2 regions of the Microbacterium marinum genome follow, and region 1 is predicted to be linked to the other one. Evidence: predicted binding sites of a transcription regulator. Region 1 holds the regulator's gene; the other holds the start of a gene.
What was found. The regulator LexA, encoded in region 1, represses DNA repair genes until DNA is damaged. The targets are predictions, from matches to a motif close to TCGAACANNTGTTCGA.
Positions count from the first base shown of each region.

Region 2: a site for LexA is predicted at 1,955-1,970, ahead of BKA24_RS00560 (intein-containing Rv2578c family radical SAM protein). Genes of this name have one in related genera too.

Region 1 is NZ_JACHMD010000001.1:2,490,681-2,494,987, reverse strand. Features, by position in the region: gene BKA24_RS12270 (prolyl oligopeptidase family serine peptidase) at 1-1,792, opposite strand, end outside; gene lexA (transcriptional repressor LexA) at 1,845-2,510, opposite strand; gene BKA24_RS12260 (LysM peptidoglycan-binding domain-containing protein) at 2,800-3,183, shown strand; gene BKA24_RS12255 (histidinol-phosphate transaminase) at 3,212-4,285, shown strand.
Region 2 is NZ_JACHMD010000001.1:126,692-130,998, forward strand. Features, by position in the region: gene BKA24_RS00550 (acyl-CoA dehydrogenase family protein) at 1-753, opposite strand, end outside; gene BKA24_RS00555 (M15 family metallopeptidase) at 913-1,875, opposite strand; gene BKA24_RS00560 (intein-containing Rv2578c family radical SAM protein) at 1,979-4,078, shown strand; gene BKA24_RS00565 (DEAD/DEAH box helicase) at 4,245-4,307, opposite strand, start outside.

The DNA.
Region 1 (4,307 bases):
ACCCGTGCCCCTCGCCTTCATAGAGGACGTAGGCATGGGGGATTCCGCGTGAGCGGAGCGCGTCCCTGATCGCCTCCGCCTGCGTGGGCGGGACGACCGCGTCTTCATCGCCCTGGAGGAGGAGGACAGGCACCCGGAAGCCCTCGGTGCGCCCGAGCGGCGATCGCTCCAGGTAGAGCGCCTCGGCTTCCGGGAGCGGGCCGATGAGTCCATCGAGGTAGCGGGCTTCGAAGTCGTGGGTGTCGGTCGCCAGTGTCCGGGCATCCCCGACGCCGTAGCGCGAGATGCCGGCGCCGAACACCTCGGTGCCGACGAGCGCGGCCAGCACCGTCCACCCACCGGCGGAGCCGCCTTCGATCGCGATCCGCGCAGCGTCGGCGCGGCCCTCCTCGACGAGGCCTGTCGCGGCTGCGGCAACGTCGTCCACGTCGACGATGCCCCACTGTCCACGGAGCCGCTCACGGTAGGCGCGGCCGTAGCCCGTGGAGCCTCCGTAGTTGACCTCGAGCACGCCGATCCCGCGACTCGTGAAGTAGACAGTCTTGCTGTCGGCCACACCCCCGACGTGAGACGTCGGACCGCCGTGCACGAAGATGACGTACGGCGGCAGTTCTCCCTCGGGCGCTGCGTGGGTGGGGCTGGTCGGAGCGTGGTCGAAGGCGTGGACGGGCCCGTGAGCGCCGTCGACCGTGAGCTCACGCACGGCGGGGGTCCAGGTCTCGCCGAGCTCGGACACGCTGCCGCGCACGAGCTCGTGGGAGCCGTCGGGTTCGATGACCCACACACCGGTCACCCCGGGGGCCGAACCGGTGACGATCACCCGATCGCCGTGGACGTCCTCGATGACCGCGCGCGCCCGCACCGGCAGGTCGAGCCGGGTCACGGTCCCCGCCGCATCGATCCGAACGAGTTCGTCGGCACCATTCGTGCGGACGGCGACGACGTCGCCCCCTGCCAGAGGCGCGTACCACCGCAGCCCCAGCACCCAGAGTCCGGCACCTGTGTCGGCGTCGGCGGGCGCGAGTGGCGTGACGGTGGACGATGCGGCATCCGCCCGGTAGAGATTCCACCGTCCCGTGGGCTCATCGATGAACAGGAGGCCGCCGTCGACGGTCCACTCGGGTTGAAGGGCCGCGGTCGCGCCGTCGCTGACCGACCGTGATGCCCGCACGCGGCCGTCCTCCAGTGCGGCGACGCGCACCTCGGTGCGGTCCCAGGGCATGTCCGGATGGTTCCACGCGACCCACGCCAGCGTGCGGCCATCGGGGCTGAGCGCGGGCTGCGCGAGGAAGTCGCTGCCCGACACGAGCTCCGTCACCGTCTGGCTGCCGTCGGTGGCGATGGCGATGATCGAACGTCGCGGCACATGGCTCCCGCCGTGGACCTCACGGACAGCCAGGAGCGTGCCGGCCTGCCAGCGGAGGCCGCCGTGCCGGATCGCGTCGTCGGCCTCGGTCAGCGGGACCGGGTCGCCGCCCGGAAGCAGACTCCAGACGCGCTGATCGGTCTTCTCCACGAAGAAGAGCCGACCCTCGGCCGTCGCCGTCCAGGAGCCGCCGCCGTACTCGTGGGCACGCGAGCGCGCATTCCAGGGATCGGGGAGCAGATCCTCGATGGCGCCGGACGCGGTGCGCCTGCGGACGGACGAACGACCACCTTCTGTCGGCAGGGATTCGCCCCACCACACCTCGTCCCCGACGAAGCGCGCACCGTCGAATCGAGCGGATGCCGCGGAGGCATCTGCGGCGGAGAGCGGTGACAGCCAGGATCCGTAGGGAGCGATCGTCGTCATGACTCTCACGCTACGCGGCGTGCGCGTGAGTCACGTGTCGACCGTAGAGGTGTCAGACCGCTCGCAGGACGGCGACGACCTTACCGAGGACGACCGCCTCGTCACCGAGGATCGGTTCGAAGGCGGAGTTGCGGGGGAGGAGCCAGGTGTGGCCGTCGCGCTGGCGGAAGGTCTTCACGGTGGCCTCGCCGTCGAGCATCGCCGCGACGATCTCACCGTTGTCGGCGGTGGCCTGCGAGCGGACGACGACCCAGTCGCCGTCGCAGATCGCCGCGTCGATCATCGAGTCTCCCGAGACCTTCAGCATGAACAGCTCGCCCTTGCCGACGAGCTGCCGCGGAAGGGGGAAGATCTCCTCCACCTGCTGCTCGGCGGTGATCGGCACACCGGCGGCGATCCGCCCCACCAGCGGGACCATCGCGGCATCACCGACGGCGGGCACCGAGTCGGCGGGGTTCTCTCCGGCCGTCCCGGGCAGGTCGATGAGCACCTCCATCGCGCGTGTCTTGCCGGGGTCGCGACGGAGATACCCGCTGAGTTCGAGCTGCCCGAGCTGGTGGGTGACGCTGGAGAGGGACTTCAAGCCGACCGCGTCGCCGATCTCGCGCATGCTCGGCGGATAGCCGTGCGTGGCGATCGAGCGCTGGATGACCTCCAGAATGGCGAGCTGCTTGTCGCTGAGGTTCTTGCGCCTGCGGGTCTGCGGCTTCTCGCTCATGTGTTCCTCTCCCGTCCCGGTTTCCCGGTCCTTCCCGCGGTGCGGGGTGCACGCGCCTTCGAATGTCGGAGGTCGGTGGTGGGCTGTCGTCATCGAAACCGTATCCGGTGTCGAGAGGTTCTCTTCGTAGTCGACCGCGTGTCGTCTTCGATGGATCTCCGAGATCGGGTCGCTTGACAGTCTACGAATATCGAAGATAGATTCGGAAGAGAACTTCGCACCTCGCCCGTCCCGGCCGATGGGCGAGGGCGAAGATCTCACCTGACCGGGTCGTCCCCGAGGAGGAATCATGAGCACGCTGACCATCACCGACGCTGTCCGTCCGATCGCCCCCGTCGTCTCGACGCGGTTGCGGATCACGGCTCGCGGCCGCCGTGTCGTCGCTCTCCTCGCTTCGGTGCCCGTCGTGACCGCGCTCGCTGCAGCGATCCTGTCGGGCGGAGGCGCCCTCGCGAGCGGCGAGGCCGGTGCTCCGGCCGGTTCGTTCGAGACCGTGACGGTCCTGCCCGGCGACTCCCTGTGGTCGATCGCTGAAGACATCGCACCGGGTCACGACCCGCGTGACGTCGTCGACGGGCTCATGAGCCTCAACGCGCTGTCGTCGGCGGTGCTCGATGCGGGACAGTCGCTGGCCATTCCGACGGAGTACGCCGGCTCAGCATCCGGGAAATGAGTCACCCTCCGCGCCGTACGATGGCGTGGTGAGTGCGAGTCTGGACGACCTACCCCTTCGTGACGATCTGCGAGGCAAGACACCCTACGGTGCGCCCCAGGCGCCGCTGCCGGTTGCTCTGAACGTCAACGAGAACACCCACCCCGTTCCCGAGGAAGTCGCGGACGACATCCTCGACGGCATCGCCCAAGCGCTGCAGGACATCAACCGCTACCCCGACCGTGAGTTCACCGCCCTTCGCGAGGGATTCGCCGACTACCTGGGTCACGGACTCCAGCCCGACCAGATCTGGGCGGCGAACGGATCGAACGAAGTGCTCCAGCACATCCTCCAGGCGTTCGGAGGCCCGGGCCGCACCGCGTTCGGCTTCGGACCCACGTACTCGATGTACCCGCTGCTGACGGGCGCGACGGGCGCGCAGTACGTCAGCGGGACGCGAGGGCCGGACTTCTCTCTCTCGGCGGCGGACGCCGCTGCGCAGGTCGCCGAGGTGCAGCCCGATGTCGTCTTCCTGTGCGCACCGAACAATCCCACCGGCACCCCGATGGGATTGGACGTCATCGAGGCGGTCTACGAGGTCTCGCGGGGCATCGTGATCGTCGACGAGGCGTACTGGGAGTTCGCCCCGCGGGAGGAATCCTCCGCGCTGACGCTGCTGCAGGGTCGGGAGCGGCTCGTCGTCTCGCGAACGATGAGCAAGGCGTTCGCCTTCGCCGGCGCGCGCGTGGGTTATCTCGCGGCGGATCCGGCCCTGATCGACGCGTTGCGGCTGGTCAGACTGCCCTACCACCTGAGCGCACTCACGCAGGCCGCGGCGACCGCCGCACTCCGGCACGCGCCGACGATGCTGTCGATGGTCGACGACATCGTGTCGCAGCGCGACCGGATCTCTGCAACGCTCTCTGCCCTGGGGTACACCCCCTACGAGAGCTGGTCCAACTTCGTCCTGTTCGGTGGCGTCGACGACCCGAAAGCCACGTGGCAGGGGCTGTACGACCGCGGCATCCTCATCCGCGACGTCGGTCTCCCGCACACGCTGCGCGTGACCGCAGGCAGCGCTGAGGAATCGACCGCGTTCCTGGAGGCCCTTGCGTCGCTGTGATCGCCTCGGCGGTTCCGCGTCA
Region 2 (4,307 bases), 2.4 Mb from region 1:
CGACAGCCGCTCGAGCGGGAGGTTCATCATCAGCTGGATGAAGCCCTTGCCCTCCTCGCCGCCGATGAGATTCTCCTCGGGCACGAACACGTCGGTGAAGCTCAGTTCAGCCGTGTCGTGGCCATGGAAGCCCATCTTGTGCAGCTTCTTGCCGTGGTCGAACCCGGCCATGCCGCTTTCGAGCAGCAGCAGCGAGAACGCGTCGGGGCGGTTGCCCTCGCCCGTCTTCACGAACACGACGAAGATGTCCGCCGTCGCACCCGAGGAGATGAACGTCTTCGCGCCGTTGACGACGTAGCCGCCGTCGGCCTTCTTCGCCGTCGTCTTGATGCCACGGAGGTCCGAACCGGCCCCGGGCTCGGTCATCGCCAGCGCACCGAGGACCTCACCGGTGGCCATGCGGGGCAGCCACTTCTGCTTCTGGGCATCGGTGCCCATGTGCACGAGGTAGGGCACCGCGAGGTCGTCCTGGATGCCGAAGGCGCCGGCCAGTGACCCGGCACCCGCTCGGATGACCTCCTCGTTGACGACCGTCCGGAATCGGTAGTCCTGCAGCATGCCGGCGCCGCCGAACTCCTCGGGGACCGTCAGGCCGATGATCCCGGCTTCACCGGCGGCGAGCATCGTGTCGCGGTCGACCTCGCCCGCGGCATCCCACTGCTCGCGCTTCTCGTTCGTGACGTAGCGCTTGAGGAATTCCTTGACCACGTCGCGGAACGCTTCGTGGTCCTCGTCGTAGATGGCGCGCTCCATGCGACACCCCTTTCATGTCGGCGCGACGCTGCGCTCGTGGGCTGCGTCGCCGGTTCCACTGTACGCGCGTCGTGGGATCGGATGCCAGGCCCGATGCGACTGAGTGCCGCGTTTCGGGCGGGCGGGTCGACCAGGTCGGGTCGAGGTTGCGGTCGCGGCTCAGCCGTAGTCGGGCGCGGCCGGCAGGCCGAAGAACTCCTCGAGCGTCGTGTACCCGCCCTCGGCGTACGCGGCAGCGAGGTCGCGGCCGACGAATCGCAGATGCCAGGGTTCCGCCGAGTACCCGGTGGTCGCCGTGTGCCCGTCCTCGTAGCGGACGACGAACCCGTAACGCCAGGCGTTCTCGGCGATCCAGTCCGACTGCGGCGTGCCACCGAAGCCGTCGTGGTCGCCGCACCCAGCGCTGTCGCACGCGACGACGTCGACGGCGAGCCCGGTCTGGTGCTCGCTGTGCCCGGGGCGGGCGCTGCGCAGGTCGGCGGCATCCTGCCCGCGCATCGATACGTACCGCCGGTAGGTGTCGACCTTGAAGTCGTACGGGCGGAAGCCGCTGCTCACCGCGATCGTCCCCGCACCGGCATCGGAGACCGCCGCGGAGAGTTCGTCGAGGGCGGATGCCACGGGCTCGAGGAGCCAGCCGCCCGCCACGATCCGCGTGTCCTGCGGGCGAGCCTGCGGGGTGGGCCAGTACTCGAGCGGATCGAGTGCGTTCCGCTTGTTCACGACGACCCACAGCCGGCCCGCGTCGTGCAGATCGATGCAGGGCGCGGCATCCGTCGCCACCGCGTCACGGAAGGCCTCACCGCCTCCGAAAGCGGCGATCACGTCGGCATCCGTTCCGGTCTGCAGCGCCGCCGCGACCTCGGGCCGGTCACACACGGCGGTGGGCGGCGCCGGTGACTCCGCAGGACTCGGCGCGTCGGCCGCGGGGGCCGGGGCGTCGGCCGCGATCAGCGGCGCGTCCTCCGCGACGGCGGGCGCATCCGGTGCCAGCGCACGGGGGATGACGACGGCCGCAGTGATGACCATCCCGGCCGTCAGCACGAGGATGACGAGGGCGCGACGCCGTCGTCGTGCCCGAAGGATCGCGCGCCGGCGCGCGCAACTCCGGGGCTGCGACACCCCTCCATTGTCGCCGAGGCGCGGCGACCGCATCGGGCGCGACACGTTCGATTTCGTGATTTCTATTATTGACACACCTTCGATACTCTGTTCGAATTTGATTGTGCGGTGTAACGGGCAGAGCATCACGACGGTCGACGATGCAGCCCTGCCCGGCCTGGAGTCGCTGGGTGGCCTCGTACGCTCCGTCACCACCCCCGAGTTCGCCGGGATGACGTTCCACGAAGTGGTCGCGAAGTCGGCGCTCAATCACGTGCCGCACACCTCGGCGATGCCGTTCTCCTGGACCGTCAACCCCTATCGCGGCTGCTCGCATGCATGCACGTATTGCCTTGATCCCGAAACGCTCGTCATGACCGAAAACGGCCGACACCGGCGACTCAAGGATGTTCGAGTCGGTGACGTGCTGGTCGGAACTCGGCAAGACGGGGAGTACCGGCGCTACACTCCCTCTACCGTGCGCGCAGTCTGGGCGACGCGCAAACGCGCATACCGCGTGACGCTTGCAGACGGGACGGAAATCATCTCAAGCGGTGACCATAGGTTCCTCACCAACCGCGGATGGAAGTACGTCACGGGAACCGGCTCCGGCGCGGCGCAACGCCCGCATCTCACGACCGGGAACCGCCTGCAGGGCTTCGGCACGGGCGCGCCGCACGACGCGAGCGACTTCGCTACTGATCGCGATTTCGAACGCGGCTACCTGAGCGGCATGATCCGCGGCGACGGAATGCTGCTCCACAAGAGCTACACCGACGCGAAGCGCACACGAGTCGTGCACCGGTTCCGCCTCGCGCTGGCGGATCGCGAAGCGCTCGACCGGTCTCGCACGTTCCTCCAGAACGCCGGCGTCGAAACGTACGAGCGGGCATTCGCTCCGCAGACCGCCACGCGGCGAGCGATGACAGCGATCCACACCGGTCGGAAGGACCACGTCGAACGCATCGAAGCACTCATCAGCGAGCCGAGCGACCCGACGTCCGCATGGCGCGCGGGGTTTCTGTCAGGGATCTTCGACGCTGAAGGCTCGTGCTCGCGGGGCATCCTGCGCATCGTGAACACCGATACGCGCCTCATCCGCAGCGTGCGCGAGGCACTCGACCACTTCGATGTGCAGTCCGTGACGGAGCCGCCGCGCCCGAACGGCGTCATCGCTGTTCGGGTGACCGGCGGGCTCCCGTCGCGAGATCGGTTCTTCCGACTCACCACACCTGCGATCACCCGGAAGCTCGCCATCATCGGCTCGGCCGTCAAGACGACGTCCGATCTGCGCATCGTGTCGATCGAGGATGTCGGGGAACGGGACCTCATAGACATCTCGACCGACACCGAGGACTTCATCGCCGCCGGCGTCATCAGCCACAACTGCTTCGCCCGCAACACGCACACGTACCTCGACCTCGACGCGGGGCGCGACTTCGATTCGCAGATCGTCGTCAAGGTGAACGTCGCCGAGGTGCTCTCGCGGGAGCTCGCCCGGCCGTCATGGGGTCGCGAGCCGGTCGCACTCGGGACGAACACCGACCCGTACCAACGCGCCGAGGGCAGATACCGGCTCATGCCCGGCATCATCGACGCACTCGCCTCGCATGGCACCCCGTTCTCCGTGCTCACCAAAGGCACGCTGCTGCGACGAGACCTGCCGTTGCTCACGGACGCCGCGACCTCGGTGCCCGTGCACCTGGCGTTCTCGATCGCGGTGCTCGACGAACCTCTGCGGCAGCTCCTCGAACCGGGCGCGCCGACGTTCCAGGCACGACTCGACACCGTCCGCGCAGCCACCGATGCCGGGTTCCGCGTGACCGTCTTCCTCATGCCGATCGTGCCGCACCTCACCGACTCGCCCGAGGTGCTCGACGACGCGATCAGTCGCATCGCGGCATCCGGTGCGGTCCGCGTCGTGTTCGGCGCGCTGCACTTGCGCCCGGGCGCGAAAGAGTGGTTCTTCGCGTGGCTCAAGCGCGAGCGACCCGACCTGCTCCCTCGCTATCGCGGGCTCTACCCGGGCGTCTCCTCATACGCGCCGGCCGGCTACCGCAAACTGCTCAGCGCGCGGGTGCGGCCGCTGCTGCGGAAGCACCGGGTCGCCGGTCGCGCCGAAGAAGAGGGTCCAGCGCGCCACTCGAGCCTCGGTCCGGTGCAGACGACCGGGGCGGTGATGAAGACGGCGACGCGCGAACAGGCCGCCGCGATGCTGTTCTGAGGGTCAGGCGGTGATGCGCGAATGGCCGCGTCAACCGCCGGCGGCGCCGCGCAGCGCGGCATCCGCGCCTGACAGCGCCCCTCGTGCCGAAAGCGCCCCCTCCGACTCGTGCAGAGGGGGCGCTTTCGGCAACAGAGGGCGCTCTCGGCGCCGGTCACCGGTGGGGTCAGGCGTCGACGTTGGACGCCTGACGGCCCGCAAGCTCCTCGATGACGTCGTCGCCGATGCG